2 regions of the Streptomyces sp. NPDC004609 genome follow, and region 1 is predicted to be linked to the other one. Evidence: riboswitches for the same ligand, from Rfam matches in the RefSeq annotation. Region 1 holds a riboswitch; the other holds the start of a gene.
The links. Region 1 has a riboswitch for S-adenosylmethionine ahead of thrC (threonine synthase). Riboswitches for the same ligand answer to the same signal wherever they lie in the genome.
Positions count from the first base shown of each region.

Region 1 (9,157 bases):
CCGTGCCAGCGCCGGCGCCGGTCCTTGACCAGCAGCCGGACCATCGTGGTCCGGGTGTACGCCTCGGCGGCTTCGATCCGCCCGATCCGGTGCCAGGCGCGATAGGTCCGCAGCAGGGCCTCCTGTGTGAGGTCCTCGGCCTTCGCGCCGCCACCGGTCAGCAGCGTGGCCGTGCGCAGCAGCGAGCGGTAGCGCGCGTCCATGAACGCCGTGAACGCCTCATCCCTGCCGTCTCTCATCCGCCGACCACTCCCCGTCCGCCCTCGGATGGGCGGTCTCCCCCTTATCGAGGACCTGGGAGTGCGGGGAGGTTCCGGGGAACGCGGAAGGCCACGACGGCACCCACCGCGGACGCCGGGCGGGACGGCCCGGACGGCCCGGACGCGGTCATGGGCGGGCGCCGGGGCGGGGCGGGTGTGACCACGGAGCCCGCCGTGGTCACGAGGTCACCGCGGTCACGAGGTCACCGCGGTTCTACGAGGTCAGCGCCTCCAGCTGGTCCAGGAACCAGCGCTGGGGCGGCAGCGCGGTCGCCGCGGCGGCCAGGCGGCGGCACCGGCGCGAGCGTTCCGCGTCGGGCATGGTCAGGGCCTCGTGGAGGGCGTCGGCGGTGCCGCTCACGTCGAACGGATTGACCGTGACGGCGTCCTCGCCGAGCTCCTCGTACGCGCCCGCCTCCCGCGACAGCACCAGCGCGCAGCCGTGGTCCGAGACGAGCGGGATCTCCTTGGCGACGAGGTTCATGCCGTCGCGGATCGGGTTGACGAGGGCCACGTCCGCGAGGCGGTACGCGGCGAGCGAGCGGGCGAAGTCGTCCCGGACGTGGAGGACGACGGGGGTCCAGCCCGCCGTGCCGTACTCCTCGTTGATCTCGTCGGCGACGCGCTGGACCTCGGCCGTGTAGTCGCGGTAGACGGCCAGGTCCTGGCGGGAGGGATAGGCGAAGGCGACATGCACCACCTGTTCGCGCCACTCGGGCCGGGACCGCAGCAGCAGGCGGTAGGCGAGGAGCCCGCGCACGATGTTCTTCGACAGTTCGGTGCGGTCGACGCGCACGATCGTCCGGCGGCCGGGGCCGATCTGCTCGCGCAGGGCGGCGATCCGCTCCTCCACGTCCGGCCGGTGCGCGCGCTCGCGCAGGAAGTCCGCGTCCGCGCCGAGCCCGTGCACCCCGATCCGGGTGCCCTTGAGGGCGTCGTGGCCCAGCAGTTCCGTACAGCACGCGGTGAACGCGTCGGCCCAGCGCCGGGTCAGGAAGCAGGTGCGGTCCGCGCCGAGGAGGCCGCGCAGCAGTTGCTCGGCGATGTCGTCGGGCAGCAGGCGGAAGTAGTCGACGGGCGCCCAGGGGGTGTGCGAGAAGTGCCCGATCCGCAGATCGGGCCGCAGCTCCCGGAGCATCCCGGGCACCAGCGCCAGATGGTAGTCCTGCACCAGCACGGCGGCGCCGTCCTCCGCGTGGTCGGCCAGGGCCTGGGCGAAGGACCGGTTGTAGCTCTCGTACGAGCGCCACTGGTGCCGGAACTCCTCGTCGAAGACCGGCTCCAGAGGTGTCTGGTAGAGCATGTGGTGGACAAACCAGAGCACCGAGTTCGCGATGCCGTTGTACGCGTCGGTGTGGACGGCCTCGTCGATGTCGAGCATCAGCACGCCCGGCTCGCCGACCCCGCGCCGCACGGCCTCGCGGTCGCCCGCGCCGAGGGCGGAGCACACCCACAGGGAGTCGGCGTCCGAGCCGACGGCGGAGAGACCGGAGACCAGTCCGCCGCCGCCGCGCCGGGCGTCCAGGGTGTGGTCGTCGTTGAGCGTGTACGAGACGGGGCCGCGGTTCGACGCGACGAGGACCCTGGCACGGGCCGGGGCTGCGGGGGGCTCGGAGACCATGTGCCGAAACCTAGCCCGTCCCGTAACCCCTCAAACGCGAGTACGGCGCCACTCGGCGTGCCGTCGGTCACTCATTGCGCCGACCGCGTGCCTCACCGGCGGCGGCCGACCCGGGAGCGTGCCGCCGCCAGGGCGACGAGCCCGGCGGCGGTCAGCGCGAACCCGAGCCCGCCCAGCAGCCACAGCCGCTCCGTGCCGCGGCCCTCGCCGGCCGGGGCCAGAGCCGGGGGCAGCGCGTCGGGCGGCGCACCGGCGGTGGTGGCCGCGACGACGAGGGCGAGAGTGCCGAGGACGGTGGTGAGCCGCAGCGCGCGGCGCGAAGCACCCCTGAGGCGTTGACGATGCATACATAGGATATTTAGCCACATATGGGGCATCTACCCGGCTATGCGGCGCGACGCGCCGCATACTCACCGATCTCGCGCATCGGCGGACGCTCCTCCGTGTCCACCGGGTGCGTCCTCGGTATGAAGCCGTCCTCGCCGCGCTCGAACTGCGTCAGGGCGGGCCGCACCAAGTGCCCGCGCGAGAGCCGCAGTTGCGCGGTCCGGTAGATCGCCGCCGCCATCCTGCCCAGCGCCTGACCGTCCTGGTGGCGGTGCTTGCGCGAGCCGACGTCCACCTGCGCGAGCGCGTCGAGGCCCACCGTGTGCAGCGCGTCGACGAGGAGCCCCAGCTCCACGCCGTACCCGACGGGGAACGGCAGCCGCTCCAGCAGTGAGCGCCGGGCCGCGTACTCGCCGCCGAGCGGCTGGACGAACCCGGCGAGCCGCGGCCAGTGCAGATTCAGCAGCGGACGGGCCACCAGCTCGGTCACCCGGCCGCCCTGACCGCTGAGATCGCCGAGCGGACGGTCGTAGGTCGCCTTGACGAACTGCACCCCGGGATCGGTCAGCAGCGGTCCGATGGTCCCCGAGACGAAGTCGGCGGAGAAGTCCCGCAGATCCGCGTCGACGAAGCAGACGACGTCACCGCGGGTCACCAGCAGCGAGCGCCACAGCACCTCGCCCTTGCCGGGCAGGGCGGGTATCCGGGGCAGGATCGCGTCCCGGTGCACCACCCGCGCCCCGGCCGCCGCGGCCACCTCGCCCGTACGGTCGGAGGAGCCCGAGTCGATCACCACGAGCTCGTCGACGAGCGGCACCGCCTCCATCAGCTCGCGGCGGATCACGGTGACGATGTCACCGACCGTCGCCTCCTCGTTGAGGGCGGGCAGCACGACGCTCACGGTCGTGCCGCGCGCGGCCTTGGCGGCCGCCAGCCGGGCGGGCGGGCGGTCGGCCGCCGACCACGAGCGCGTCGCCAGCCAGCGCTCCACTTCATCGAGCACGTTCGACTCTCCGGGGTCCTCTGTGTGATCCATCTCGCGGTTCGGACGACTATCTCAACCGTCCGGACCTTCGGTTACAGTCTTGAACAACGCGCATGACCGTCGCATGTCGGGGGTCCGGCGTTCAACTGTTCAACAATCGAAACCCATAATCGAATACCGCTCATCCAGAGGGGCAGAGGGAAACGGCCCGTTGAAGCCCCGGCAACCCTCCAGCCGGTCTCCGTCGCGACAGCACATTCGGTGCGTCAGCGCCGCGAGGCTCCCGGCTAGGGAAGGTGCCAAATCCGTCTCATGGCGAGATGCGCCATGAGGAAGATGAGGAGAAAGGGCCTCGCCTCCATGGCTGTGCAGACCGTCACCAGCACGACCTCCATCGATCTCGGACCCGCAGCGGCCCTCTCGTGCCGCGAATGCGGCGAGCGCTTCGAACTCGGCCCGGTCTTCGCCTGCGCCTCCTGTTTCGGCCCTCTGGAAGTCGCCTACAACCTGCCGGCGGGCGACCCGGAGGGACTGCGCAAGCGCATCGAGGCCGGCCCGGAGAACATCTGGCGTTACGCGCCCCTGCTGCCCGTCCCCGCCGACGTCGCGGACAAGCCCGGCATCAACCCCGGCTTCACCAAGCTCGTCAAGGCCGGCAACCTCGCCCGCGAACTGGGTGTCACCGGCGGTCTGTACATCAAGGACGACTCCGGCAACCCGACGCACTCCTTCAAGGACCGCGTCGTCGCCATCGCCGTCGAGGCCGCCCGCGCCTTCGGCTTCACCACGCTCTCCTGCTCCTCCACCGGCAATCTCGCGGGCGCCGTCGGCGCCGCCGCGGCCCGCGCCGGCTTCCGCTCCTGTGTGTTCATCCCGCACGACCTGGAGCAGGGCAAGGTCGTCATGGCCGCGGTCTACGGCGGTGAGCTGGTCGGCATCGAGGGCACCTACGACGATGTGAACCGCTTCTGCTCCGAGCTGATCGGCGATCCCCTCGGCGAGGGCTGGGGCTTCGTCAACGTCAACCTCCGCCCGTACTACGGCGAGGGTTCCAAGACCCTCGCGTACGAGATCTGCGAGCAGCTCGGCTGGCGCATCCCCGACCAGATCGTCGTCCCCGTCGCCTCCGGCTCCCAGCTCACCAAGATCGACAAGGGCCTGCGGGAGCTGATCGGGCTGGGGCTGGTCGAGGACCGCCCGTACAAGATCATCGGCGCCCAGGCCGAGGGCTGCTCCCCGGTCTCCGCGGCCTTCAAGGCCGGCCACGACGTCGTACGCCCGGTCAAGCCCGACACCATCGTGAAGTCGCTGGCCATCGGCAACCCCGCGGACGGCCCCTATGTCCTGGACATCGCCCGCCGCACCGGCGGTGTGGTCGAGGACGTCGACGACGAGCAGGTCGTCGAGGCGATCAAGCTGCTCGCGCGGACCGAGGGCATCTTCGCGGAGACCGCGGGCGGGGTGACCGTGGGCGTCACCCGCAAGCTCCTGGACGCGGGTGTCCTCGACCCGGCCCTCACCACCGTCGTACTCAACACCGGCGACGGCCTCAAGACCCTGGACGCGGTAGCACCGACCACCGGTCCCACGGCGACCATCCGCCCGAGTCTGGACGCGTTCCGCGCCGCGGGCCTGGCCAACTGAAACCCCTGGGAGATCCGAAGATGAGCGTCAAGGTCCGCATCCCGACCATCCTGCGCACGTACACCGGCGGCCAGGCCGAGGTCGCCGCCGAGGGAGCCACCCTCGCCGAGGTCATCACCGACCTGGAGAAGAACCACACCGGTATCGCCGCGCGCGTCCTGGACGACCAGGGCAAGCTGCGCCGCTTCGTGAACGTGTACGTGAACGACGACGACGTCCGCTTCGAGCAGGGCCTGCAGACCGTGACGCCCGACGGCGCCGGGATCTCGATCATCCCCGCGGTCGCCGGCGGCTGAGCCCCGGCGGGACGGGCCGCTCCGCCGGTCCGTCCCCCTGCGCGCCGCCCCGGCCGAGCCCGCCCGGCGCGGCCCGGCTGACGAAGAGTTATTTACGCAGGGTCATTGCGATTGCCCCCTCCGTGAGAGATCCGGAGGGGGCAATTCTGCATGGTTGAGCGCGCTACAGTTGGGGAACGCCCCTTCACCGCACGCGCCGCCCGCCCACGAGAATGCGCCCGGCCGCGATAAGAAGCAGCCAAAGTGCGCCATCGATATGTCTCGTAAGTGCTCTTTGTCCGGCCTGATTTGCCCCGGAATTTCTTGAATTCAGGTCAATTACCCGATCGTAGGTTCCAGGAATTCTCGTCCGATTGACCTGTTGCAGAGGGCAGTTGGGCAGATACATTCAGCCGCGGTCGACGCGTTCCGGCGTGAGGTATGACCCGGGTCCGCGAGGTGCGGTCCTGTGCAAGGGCCAGTAATAGGGGAGTTAGGCATGGCTCAGGGCACCGTCAAGTGGTTCAACGCGGAGAAGGGCTACGGCTTCATCGCGGTCGACGGTGGTGCGGATGTTTTCGTCCACTACAGCGCCATCCAGATGGACGGGTACCGCACCCTGGAGGAGGGTCAGCGAGTCGAGTTCGAGATCTCGCAGGGACAGAAGGGCCCGCAGGCGGACATGGTCAAGCTCGCGGTCTGAAGTCCCGATCCCGGACGCGCGGCTTCCGACGCGCTTCACGCATGTGGGGTCCGCATCCCGGCCGGGATGCGGACCCCACATGCGTGCGCCCGCGTCCCTGTCTGCGTCGTCTGCGTCTTCCGCGTGACGGCCGCACCGGGTACGGCTCCCCCTGCGCGGGTACGGCCCCTCCGTGCCGGAACCCTCTGAGCGTCATGGGCGCACGGCTCCTCCCGCGCGCCCTGCCGTCCTCCCGTGCGTCCTCCCGGGCGGGGACGGCCTCTCCGGCGTCCGGGGAGCGGAGCCCCGGGGACGTGGGCCCGGGAGGGGGAGGCGGGGGGCCGCGTCACCTCAGCCGCTTGCACTCACAGGTGCCGAGTGCTAATCATTGGCGTTAGCACTCTCCGAGTGAGAGTGCTACTAAGGACCGGGTCGGTGAGGCCCGCCCGCCGCCGTGGCGCAAGGAGCCACCCGGCGCGGCAGGCCGTCCGTCGCGGGCGCCAGCGCGGTCCCTTGAGCTTCCCACCCAGTCCGTGGAGGACACTTCACATGGCAAAGATCATCGCGTTCGACGAGGAGGCACGGCGCGGTCTCGAGCGCGGGATGAACCAGCTCGCCGACGCCGTCAAGGTCACCCTTGGCCCCAAGGGCCGTAACGTCGTCCTCGAGAAGAAGTGGGGCGCCCCCACGATCACCAACGATGGTGTGTCCATCGCCAAGGAGATCGAGCTCGAGGACCCGTACGAGAAGATCGGCGCCGAGCTGGTCAAGGAGGTCGCCAAGAAGACGGACGACGTCGCCGGTGACGGTACGACCACCGCGACCGTCCTCGCCCAGGCGCTCGTCCGCGAGGGCCTGCGCAACGTCGCGGCCGGCGCCAACCCCATGGCCCTGAAGCGCGGCATCGAGAAGGCCGTCGAGGCCGTCTCGGGCGCCCTGCTGGAGCAGGCCAAGGACGTGGAGACCAAGGAGCAGATCGCCTCCACCGCCTCCATCTCCGCCGGCGACATCCAGATCGGCGAGCTGATCGCCGAGGCCATGGACAAGGTCGGCAAGGAAGGCGTCATCACCGTCGAGGAGTCCCAGACCTTCGGTCTGGAGCTCGAACTGACGGAGGGCATGCGCTTCGACAAGGGCTACATCTCGGCGTACTTCGCGACCGACATGGAGCGCATGGAGGCGTCGCTCGACGACCCGTACATCCTCGTCGTCAACTCCAAGATCTCCTCGGTCAAGGACCTGCTCCCGCTGCTGGAGAAGGTCATGCAGTCGGGCAAGCCGCTGCTGATCATCGCCGAGGACGTCGAGGCCGAGGCCCTGTCCACGCTGATCGTCAACAAGATCCGCGGCACCTTCAAGTCCGTCGCCGTCAAGGCCCCGGGCTTCGGTGACCGCCGCAAGGCGATGCTGAACGACATCGCCATCCTCACCGGCGGCACGGTCATCTCCGAAGAGGTCGGCCTCAAGCTGGAGAACGCGGGCCTGGACCTGCTCGGCCGCGCCCGCAAGGTCGTCATCACCAAGGACGAGACCACCATCGTCGACGGTGCCGGGGACAGCGACCAGGTCGCCGGCCGGGTCAGCCAGATCCGCGCCGAGATCGAGAACTCCGACTCGGACTACGACCGTGAGAAGCTCCAGGAGCGCCTCGCGAAGCTGGCCGGCGGCGTCGCCGTCATCAAGGCCGGTGCCGCGACCGAGGTCGAGCTCAAGGAGCGCAAGCACCGCATCGAGGACGCCGTTCGCAACGCGAAGGCGGCCGTCGAGGAGGGCATCGTCGCCGGCGGTGGCGTCGCCCTGCTGCAGGCTTCCTCCGTCTTCGAGAAGCTGGAGCTGGAGGGCGACGAGGCCACCGGTGCCAACGCCGTCAAGCTCGCGCTGGAGGCCCCGCTCAAGCAGATCGCGGTCAACGGCGGTCTTGAGGGCGGCGTCGTCGTCGAGAAGGTCCGCAACCTCACCCCGGGTCACGGCCTCAACGCCGCGACCGGCGAGTACGTGGACATGATCGCCGAGGGCATCCTCGACCCGGCGAAGGTGACCCGCTCGGCACTGCAGAACGCCGCGTCGATCGCCGCGCTGTTCCTCACCACCGAGGCCGTCATCGCCGACAAGCCGGAGAAGGCCTCCGCGGCCGCCCCGGGCGGCATGCCGGGCGGTGACATGGACTTCTGATCCTTCCGGATCAGCGGACCATGGCGTGACACGGAGTACGTACGAAGGGCGGCACCCCCACTCCCAGGGGGTGCCGCCCTTCGGCGTACGGCCGCGGCCGTTTCCACGACGGGACCGGGACCGCGACCGCAGCCGGGATCACGGCGAGTCAGCGGCCACGGCAGGACTGTCGGTGGCCGTGGCCACGGTGTGACCGGGACCTGGCGCCAGCCAGCAGCCGAGAACACGGCGGGTCCCGGCCACGGCCGGAACCGCGGCCGGGACCCGTGCCGTGGCCGCGGGTCCCGGCCGGATCAGTCAGCGCACATCGACGAAGTCGCCCGCTCCGAGCGAGTCGAAGTGGGTGGCGTCACCGGTGTACCGGATCGACCAGGTGCCGTCCATGGAAGGCTTCGCCCTCAGCGAGACACGGCCCTTGGAGTCCGTCGTGCCCCAGGCGGCGACCGACCACTTGCTGCTGTTCTTCCACTTGACCACCAGGGCCACGCGCTGCTTCGGCATGGCCCGGTAGGAAGATCCGGCCTTCTCGCTCAGCGTGCCGGTGACGGTGATCACCGCGCCCTTGCGGATCGGCTCCGGAACCGCGTTGACACCGCTGACCAGGGTCGCGGTACGCGACAGCTTGGTCACGGGGCCGGTCTCGTCCGCGAACTTGTCATCTGCGAGGGCGACCACCCGGTAGTGGCCGTTGAGGCCCTTGAGCCTCAGCTGGAAGGGCGTCCACGAGCCTCTGCCGACCTCGACTTCGCCGGTCTTCACGGCCTTCCACGCCTTGCCGTCGGCCGAGTGCTGGAGCTGCACCCGCTGATGGCCGTACGGCACGGTGTCCCAGTGGTCGGTCCGGAACGTGCCGCGGAGCGACCCGTTCGCCGTGACGTACCCGTCGCTGCCCATGGACACGCTCGTCCGCAGCGAGACCTCGTTGGGGATCACCAGCGGACCCGTGGCCTCGCCGATGACGAACGGGTTGGCCGGCACCACGGCCCAGCCGTCGTATCCCATGGAGGACACGCCCGGGACCACGGCGGTGTAGCGCCCGTCCGCGTCGGTGGTCACGGTCTTCTGCCCGACGTAGTGGGGAGAGCCGTTCCGGGTGAAGCCGACCTTCACCTCGGTGTTCGCGGCCGGTGTGTCGCCGTACAGGGCCCGGCCGCTGAGCGTCACCTTCTCGCCGGGCATGACCCGGGACTT
Region 1 covers NZ_JBIALS010000022.1:82,687-91,843, forward strand. Annotated here, with positions in the region: gene ACFYT4_RS22040 (SigE family RNA polymerase sigma factor) at 1-239, opposite strand, end outside; gene ACFYT4_RS22045 (trehalose-6-phosphate synthase) at 475-1,881, opposite strand; gene ACFYT4_RS22050 (hypothetical protein) at 1,974-2,228, opposite strand; gene ACFYT4_RS22055 (glucosyl-3-phosphoglycerate synthase) at 2,267-3,211, opposite strand; SAM riboswitch class I at 3,372-3,536, shown strand; gene thrC (threonine synthase) at 3,554-4,837, shown strand; gene ACFYT4_RS22065 (MoaD/ThiS family protein) at 4,858-5,133, shown strand; gene ACFYT4_RS22070 (cold-shock protein) at 5,612-5,815, shown strand; gene groL (chaperonin GroEL) at 6,344-7,966, shown strand; gene ACFYT4_RS22080 (hypothetical protein) at 8,264-9,157, opposite strand, start outside.

Region 2 (9,157 bases), on a different contig from region 1:
GGAACATGCCCTGGGACGAGTGGCGGCAGGGCAGCGCCCTGGCCGCCGGGATCAGGGACGGCAGCAGCCCCTCGGACTCGGCCCGTCTGCGGCCGCGGGTCTGAGCCGCGACCCCGCCGGGCGGCCCTGCGCACGACGGCCCGGTGCGGGCCGACCCGGGCCGGAATCCTCCTCCGGGATCCGGCCACCCGTCCCGGCGCCGCCCGCACCCGCCCCCCGGCCGGAGCGGACAGCGCTCAACGGAGAGAAGGCGGAAAGAAGACGGACGGCGCGAGAGGTCCGGAGCCCCGCTCCGGACCTCTCGCGCCGTCCGCCGCCGTCAGGCGTCCACGGCGAGCCTGGCACGCAGCAGCGAGGCCAGTGCGTCCGCGAACTCCACCGGGTCCACCGGGAGCGTCACCGCGGCGTCCGCGCGGCTCCAGGTGGCCAGCCAGGCGTCCTGGGGGCGGCCGATCAGCAGCAGCACGGGCGGGCAGTCGAAGATCTCGTCCTTGATCTGCCGGCAGACCCCCATGCCGCCCGCCGGAACGGTCTCACCGTCGAGCACGCAGACGTCGATGCCCCCCCGGTCGAGCCTGCTCAGCACGGCGGGCAGGGTGGCGCACTCGATGAACTCCAGCGGGGGAACGTCGGCCGCGGGCCTGCGTCCGGCGGCCAGCCTCACCTGCTCGCGGGTGTTGGCGTCATCGCTGTAGACCAGCACGGTGGCGGTCGGCTGCATCGTTCCTCCGCGTCGTCGGACCGGCCGGTGGATCCGGCCGGGATCCCTCGTCGGACCAGGCTCCGGTGCTGGGGTCCGCCCAGCGGCGCCGGGGCCTGTCCCTCGGGTCCTTGGGCCTGGATGCTACTCCGTCCGACTGCGCGTCAACAGCTGTTCGGACGCCGCTTCGATGGGCCGTTCGAGCTGGGACGGGACCACTGACACACCGAACGGCACCCCCCGGAGTGAGGGCGGGATAAGCGACCGACATAATGTCGGTCGTGGCGACAGCAACGACAGTAGAAACCGGGCACGCGCACCCGTCGGTCAATCGACCGAACCTCACCAGCGTCGGAACCATCATCTGGTTGAGTTCCGAGCTGATGTTCTTCGCGGCCCTCTTCGCGATGTACTTCACTCTGCGATCGGTAACGGGTGCCGACTTCTGGAGTGAGAAGGCAGACCTTCTCAACTTCCCCTTCTCGGCGGGCAACACCACGATCCTGGTGCTGTCCTCCCTCACCTGCCAGCTCGGCGTATTCGCCGCCGAGCGCGGTGATGTGAAGAAGCTGCGGACGTGGTTCATCATCACCTTCATCATGGGTGCGGTCTTCATCGGCGGCCAGGTGACCGAGTACGTCGAGCTCGTCAAGCACCAGGGCCTCTCGCTCTCGTCCGACGCCTACGGCTCCGCCTTCTACCTGACCACCGGCTTCCACGGCCTGCACGTGCTGGGCGGACTCATCGCCTTCCTGCTGGTCCTGGGCCGTACCTACGCCGCCAGGAGATTCACCCATGAGCAGGCAACCGCCGCCATCGTCGTGTCCTACTACTGGCACTTCGTCGATGTCGTCTGGATCGGCCTTTTCCTCACGATCTACATGATCAAGTAATGAGGGCGGGCGCCCACTGCCCGAAGCAGGCACCGCCTGAAACAGACACAGTCCAGAAGCATCGACGCAGAAAATCCTGACACCGGGGTAATCCGTGAAAAAGCTCTCCGCACGACGACGCCATCCGCTGGCGGCGATCGTCGTCCTACTCCTCGCGCTGGCGGCCACCGGGGGGCTGTACGCCGCGTTCGCGCCCGCGGACAAGGCGCAGGCTGATGAAACCGCCCAGTCCCTCGCCATCGAGGAGGGCAAGAAGCTCTACACCGTCGGCTGCGCGAGCTGCCACGGAACCGGCGGTAAGGGAACCAGCGACGGCCCGAGCCTCGTCGGCGTCGGCTCCGCCGCGGTCGACTTCCAGGTCGGCAGCGGCCGGATGCCGGCCCAGCAGCCCGGCGCCCAGGTGCCGAAGAAGAAGGTCATCTACAGCCAGGCCGAGATCGACCAGCTCGCGGCGTACGTCGCCTCGCTCGGCGCCGGTCCGATCACGCCGACCGAGAAGCAGTACAGCCCCACTGGCGCGGACGTCGCCAAGGGCGGCGACCTCTTCCGTACCAACTGCGCCCAGTGCCACAACTTCACGGGCAAGGGCGGCGCGCTGACCAACGGCAAGTACGCCCCCACCCTGGAGGGCGTCAGCGCCAAGCACATCTACGAGGCCATGCAGACCGGCCCGCAGAACATGCCCTCCTTCCCCGACGGTGTGATGCCCGAGAAGGAGAAGCAGGACATCATCGCCTACGTCCAGGAAATGAACGGCACGGAGGCGGAGAGCCCCGGTGGTCTCTCGCTCGGTGGCCTCGGCCCCGTCAGTGAGGGGCTCTTCGCCTGGGTCTTCGGACTCGGCGGGTTGATCGCAGTTGCCGTCTGGGTCGCGGCCCACACCGCTAAGGCCAAGAAGTCATGAGTAGCCAAGACATTCCAGAAGAGAACCTGCCGAACGAGCAGGGCGCCGGGCACGGCCCGGCCGGACACGGTGACGTGGCCAGGCACGGGGAGGACAGCACCGACCCGTTCGCCGACCCGGGGATGCCGGCCCACAGGCCGCGCATCCAGGACATCGACGAGCGCGCCGCCAAGCGGTCCGAGCGCGCGGTCGCGTTCCTGTTCACCCTGTCGATGCTGGCCACGGTGGCGTTCATCGCCTCCTACGTCATCTTCCCGGTCGACAAGATCGTCTACATCTTCCCGTTCGGCCATGTGAGCGCGCTGAACTTCTCGCTCGGCCTGACGCTCGGTGTCGCCCTCTTCGCCATCGGCGCCGGGGCGGTCCACTGGGCCCGCACCCTGATGTCCGACGAGGAGATCGCCGACGAGCGCCACCCGATCTCGGCGTCGCCCGAGGTCAAGGCCAGGGTCGTGGCCGACTTCGCGGCGGGCAACGAGGAGTCCGGCTTCGGCCGCCGCAAGCTGATCCGGAACACGATGTTCGGCGCGATGGCGCTGGTGCCGCTCTCCGGAGTGGTCCTGCTGCGCGACCTCGGCCCCCTGCCGGAGAAGAAGCTCCGCACCACGCTCTGGGCCAAGGGCAAGCAGCTCATCAACATGAACACGCACGAGCCGCTGCGCCCCGAGGACATCACCGTCGGTTCGCTGGTCTTCGCCCAGCCCGAGGGGCTGGAGCACGACGCCCACGACTGGCAGATCCAGATGGGCAAGGCCGCCCTGATGCTCGTCCGGATCCGTCCGGAGGACATCAAGGACAAGCGCGAGCTGGACTGGTCGCACGAGGGCATCGTCGCGTTCTCCAAGATCTGCACCCACGTCGGCTGCCCGATCAGCCTCTACGAGCAGCAGACGCACCATGTGCTCTGCCCGTGTCACCAATCCACCTTCGACCTCTCCGACGGCGCCCGGGTCATCTTCGGCCCCGCAGGCCACGCCCTTCCGCAGCTGCGGATCGGCGTGAACGCCGAGGGCAACCTCGAAGCCCTCGGCGACTTCGAAGAGCCCGTCGGTGCCGCCTTCTGGGAGCGCGGATGAGTACTACGTCTGACAGCAAGCAGCCCGAGCGCAAGGCACCCGCCGGTGAGCGGGTCGCCGACTGGGCGGACGGCCGGCTGGGGATCTACACCCTGGCCAAGGCCAATATGCGCAAGATCTTCCCGGACCACTGGTCCTTCATGCTGGGCGAGATCTGCCTCTACAGCTTCATCATCATCATCCTCACGGGTGTGTATCTGACGCTGTTCTTCAACCCGTCGATGAACGAGATCGTCTACCACGGCAGCTACGAGCCCATGCAGGGCGTGCGGGTGTCCGAGGCGTTCGCGTCGACGATGGACATCAGCTTCGACGTACGCGGCGGTCTGCTCATCCGGCAGATCCACCACTGGGCCGCGCTGATCTTCGTCGCCGCGATGATGGTCCACATGATGCGCGTCTTCTTCACCGGCGCGTACCGCAAGCCGCGCGAGGTCAACTGGCTGTTCGGCTTCCTGCTGCTCGTCCTCGGCATGTTCACCGGCTTCACCGGTTACTCGCTCCCGGACGACCTGCTCTCCGGCACCGGTGTCCGCTTCGTACAGGGCGCGATCCTGTCCGTACCGGTCGTCGGTACGTACATCTCGATGTTCCTCTTCGGCGGAGAGTTCCCCGGGCACGACTTCGTGCCACGGTTCTACTCGATCCACATCCTGCTGCTGCCGGGTATCATGCTCGCCCTGCTGGTGGGCCACCTCATCCTCGTCGTGTACCACAAGCACACCCAGTACGCGGGCCCCGGCCGGACGAACAAGAACGTCGTCGGCATGCCGCTGCTGCCGGTCTACATGGCCAAGGCCGGAGGCTTCTTCTTCCTGGTCTTCGGTGTCATCACCGTGGTCGCCGCGATCGCCACCCTGAACCCGATCTGGGCGGTGGGTCCCTACCGCATCGACCAGGTGTCCACCGGCGCGCAACCGGACTGGTACATGGGCTTCGCCGAGGGCCTGATCCGGGTGATGCCCGGCTGGGAGATCAACGCCTGGGGCCACACACTGGTACTGGGCGTGTTCATCCCGCTGGTGGTCTTCCCGCTGGTCCTGACCGCGATCGCCGTCTATCCGTTCATCGAGTCCTGGGTCACCGGGGACAAGCGCGAGCACCACATCCTGGACCGCCCGCGCAACGCCCCGACCCGTACGGGCTTCGGTGTGGCATGGCTGTTCGCGTACTTCATCATGCTGGTCGGCGGCGGCAACGACATCTGGGCCACGCACTTCAATCTGTCGATCAACGCGATCACCTGGTTCGTCCGGATCTCCTTCTTCGCCGGACCGGTCCTCGCGTTCATCATCACGAAGCGCATCTGCCTGGGTCTCCAGCGCCGCGACCGGGACAAGGTGCTGCACGGACGCGAGTCCGGCATCATCAAGCGCCTGCCGCACGGTGAGTTCATCGAGGTCCACGAGCCGCTCAGCCAGAGCGATCTGCACACGCTCACGGCCCACGAGCAGTACAAGCCGCTCGATGTCGGCCCCGAGGTCGACGAGAACGGCGTACGGCGCAAGATCGGCCTCACGCAGAAGCTCAGGGCCAAGCTCAGCAAGGGCTACTACGGCGAGGGGAACCAGATTCCCAAGCCGACGAGCGAGGAGTACCGGGAGATCGCCGCCGCCCATGGCCACGGCCATGAGGAGCACGAGGAGATCCCCAGCGGTCAGTCGCACCACTGACCGTCCGAACCCACCCGGCCGCCGGCACCGACGGCGGCCGGCCGGTCGCCACAGCGGGAGCCCCGTCCGTACGCCGGACGGGGCTCTTCGCTGTCCCCTGGGCTGGATAGGGTGGTACCCATCCCTATTCGCGTGTGGACCCAGGAGCGGACCATGAACGTTGTGACCCCGGTTGGCGGCGACAGCGGGCTGGCCCACACCTGGCCCGGCGTGCTGGACTCGCTGCTGAACAACCACGACCAGAGCGCGGACGCGACCGCCTGGGCGATGGACCGCATCCTCAGCGGCGAGGCGACCAACGCCCAGATCGCCGGATTCGCGGTCGCTCTGCGTGCCAAGGGTGTGACCGTCGAGGAGTTCTCCGGTCTGGTGCGGACCATGTACGCGCACGCGAACCTGATCGAGGTGCCCGGACCGAGCGTCGACATCGTCGGCACGGGCGGCGACGGCGCGAAGACGGTGAACATCTCCACGATGTCGGCGATCGTCGTCGCCGGTACGGGAGCGAAGGTCGTCAAGCACGGCAGCCGCGCCGCGTCCAGCGCGTCGGGCGCCTCGGACGTCCTGGAGAAGCTGGGCGTCAATCTGGAGCTGACCCCCGAGCGCGTCGCCGAGGTCGCCGAGGAGGCGGGCATCACCTTCTGCTTCGCGGTGAAGTTCCACCCGGCCCTGCGGCATGTGGCGACGGTGCGCAAAGAACTCGGCATCCGTACCCTCTTCAACTTCCTGGGGCCCGTGACCAACCCGGCGCGGGTGAAGGCGCAGGCCACCGGGGTCGCGGACCCGCTGATGGCACCCGTGCTCGCCGGTGTGCTCGCCGAGCGCGGTTCCTCCGCGCTGGTCTTCCGCGGTGACGACGGACTCGACGAGCTGACGACGACGGCGACGTCGCGCGTGTGGGTCGTACGGGACGGTTCCGTGCGGGAGGAGACCTTCGACCCGCGGGACATCGGCATCGACCTCGTCCCCGTCGAGGCCCTCCGGGGCGCGGACGCGTCCCACAACGCGGACGTCGCCCGCCGTGTCCTGGCCGGCGAGACGGGCCCGGTCCGTGACGCGGTCCTGCTGAACGCCGCCGCGGCGCTGGTGGCGCTGGCACCCGGCGAGGGACCGCTCACCGAACAGCTCGCCGCGGCGATGGGCCGGGCGGCCCGGTCGATCGACTCCGGAGCGGCCAAGGGGGTCCTGGAGGGGTGGGTCCGCGCGAGCCACGCGTGAGCCCCGGGGGCGGGCCGGGAGCGGGCTGCCTGCGGGGCCCCGGGGCGGGCCGCCTGGGCGTGCCGGTTGCCCGCGGTGGCCGGTCGCCCGCGCGTGCGGGTCGCCTGCGGTGGTGCCTTCCGTGGCGGGATCACGCCAGGGTCCGGGTGGCTGCCGGGGCACTGCCCCGGGCCCCGCTCCTCGATCGCCGGAAGGGCTGGATTCGCTTCTCCCCGGAGGCCGACCGGGCGGTGGGGGCTCCGGGGCTGAAAACGCCCGCCCCCGGGAGGCGATGCGAAGGACCGTCGTCACCCCGCTGGTCGGCTCGGGCGGCTGGGGCTCTGCCCCCGGGAAGAGCATCCGCGATGCGGGACCGGGTTGCGGGGGAGCCCGGCGGTGCCATAACGTTCCCGCAGGTCATGAGTGACAGCGACTTCGGCCCCGGCCCGCTGTCCGGCAACCCTCCGTCCGTGGCGGGGTGCCCCGGGTGAAGACCAGGCCGTGGGCAGCGAGGCCCGCGGCAAGCGCGGACCCCTGCGAACCCTGGGGTCCTGGTCCTCAAGGGAGCAGTCTCGTGAGCAAGCGAATGCGCTAGGGCAGTTCTGCCCCTTCTTCAGCACACCCTCCGTGACACGGGCCTTCCCCGTGCGCCGAGGCGACCCCCGCGCGGGGTCATCGAAGACATTCCGCCTTGTCCCCTGGGAGAATCCGCCATGTCCGCATGCCCCGACACCCTCGTCGAGACCGCCCCGCTGCCCGTTCTCGGGCGTGATGTCACGGTTCCGCTCGTCACCGGGGGAGAGGTCACCTACGCCGCCCTCGACTACGCGGCCAGCGCCCCCGCGCTCCAGCGCGTCTGGGACGACGTCGCCGCGTACGCCCCGTACTACGGAAGCGTCCACCGGGGCGCCGGGTATCTCTCCCAGCTCTCCACGGACCTCTTCGAGAACAGCCGCCGGACCGTCGCCGCCTTCCTCGGCTGCCGCGACGGCGACCAGGTCGTCTTCACCCGCTCCACCACCGACTCGCTCAATCTGCTCGCCACCGCGCTCCCCGCCGGCTGTGAGGTCTTCGTCTTCGAGACCGAACACCATGCCTCACTGCTGCCCTGGGGGTCGTCTCCCGCGGGGCGCGGGGGGAGGGACGTCCGGGTGACGTATCTGAACGCCCCCCGTACCCCCGGGGAGGCCGTACGCACCCTGGAGCGGGCGCTCGCCGACCGCGATCCGTACGGGCCGGCCCTGGTCTGTGTGACGGGTGCGTCCAATGTGACCGGTGAGCTGTGGCCGGTCCGGGAGCTGGCCGCCGCCGCCCATGCGCACGGCGCGCGGATCGTGCTGGACGCGGCACAGCTCGCCCCGCACCACCCGGTGTCGGTGCGGGACCTGGACGTCGACTGGATCGCCTTCTCCGGGCACAAGCTGTACGCGCCGTTCGGCTCGGGCGTGCTCGCCGGGCGGGCGGACTGGCTCCAGGGAGCGGAGCCGTATCTCGCGGGCGGCGGCGCGTCCCGGAAGGTCGCGCGGCGCACGGACGGCGGGGTGGACGTGGAGTGGCACACCACCGCCGCGCGCCATGAGGCCGGTTCGCCGAACGTCATCGGCGTGTACGCGATCGCCTCGGCCTGCAAGGCGCTCACCGAGGCCGGTTTCGACGCCCTCGTCGCCCGTGAGCAGGCCCTCGTCGCACGGATCCGGGCGGGCCTCGCCGAGGTGCCCGAGGTCAGGGTGCTGTCGCTGTTCGGCGACGACGCCCCGCGCGTGGGGGTGATCTCCTTCGTCGTCGACGGCTGGAACAGCTCCCACCTCGCCGCCGCGCTCTCCGCCGAGTACGGCATCGGTGTACGCGACGGGCTGTTCTGCGCCCACCCCCTGGTCCGCACCCTGCTGGGCAGCGAGCCCCAGGATCCGGGCGAGTGCGGGGCGCCCGAGGCCGGGGCGGGAGAGAAGTCCCTGAACGCGATCCGCGTCAGCTTCGGCGCGGGCACCCCCGACGAGCACGTGGAGCGGTTCGTCCGGGCCGTGAAGGAACTGGTCACCGAAGGCGCGCGGTGGAGCTACCGCACCGAGGACGGCCGCTGCGTCCCCGACCCCACCGGCTGACGGCCGGCCCCGGCCGGCAGCCGGGTTCCGATCAGGACCATCCGCAGGGCCCGCTCGGTCGCGTCGGTGAGGAACTCACCGCCGCGGCCGAGCGCCTCCGTGAGCGTGACCGGCGCGGGCAGGATCGCGCTGTACGCGTCCACCCCCACCGCGCGCACCTGATGCGCGCCCTCGCCGATCGTGCCCGCCAGCGCGAGCACCGGCCGCCCGAACCGCTTGGCGCGCCGGGCGACCTCGGCGGGCACCTTGCCGCGTGTGGTCTGGTGGTCGAGGGCGCCCTCCGCCGTGAGGACCAGATCGGCGCGGGCCAGCCGGGCGTCGAGGTCGAGCTGGTCGAGGAGCACCTCGAACCGGGGCAGCAGCCGTCCGCCGAGCGCGGCGAGCCCCGCGCCGAGGCCGCCGGAGGCGCCCGTGCCGGGGCCGGCGTACAGATCGGCCCGCACGTTCAGATCGCGGGTGAGGACGGACGCCCAGTTCTCCAGCGCGGCCGAGAGCTGCTCGACCTGGGCCGGGGTCGCGCCCTTCTGGGGGCCGAAGACACGGGCGACACCGCGCTCGCCGCACAGCACGTTGAACGGATTGCACGCGACCCGGATCCCGGTGCGCGCCAGC
Region 2 covers NZ_JBIALS010000017.1:124,259-133,415, forward strand. Annotated here, with positions in the region: gene ACFYT4_RS18765 (Ig-like domain-containing protein) at 1-104, shown strand, start outside; gene ACFYT4_RS18770 (hypothetical protein) at 320-721, opposite strand; gene ACFYT4_RS18775 (heme-copper oxidase subunit III) at 973-1,593, shown strand; gene ACFYT4_RS18780 (c-type cytochrome) at 1,688-2,497, shown strand; gene ACFYT4_RS18785 (Rieske 2Fe-2S domain-containing protein) at 2,494-3,573, shown strand; gene ACFYT4_RS18790 (cytochrome bc complex cytochrome b subunit) at 3,570-5,246, shown strand; gene trpD (anthranilate phosphoribosyltransferase) at 5,400-6,464, shown strand; SAM riboswitch class IV at 6,859-6,976, shown strand; gene ACFYT4_RS18800 (aminotransferase class V-fold PLP-dependent enzyme) at 7,157-8,545, shown strand; gene ACFYT4_RS18805 (glycerate kinase) at 8,500-9,157, opposite strand, start outside.
Region 2: linked by a shared signal. The riboswitch ahead of ACFYT4_RS18800 (aminotransferase class V-fold PLP-dependent enzyme) and the one ahead of thrC (threonine synthase) in region 1 are both predicted to bind S-adenosylmethionine.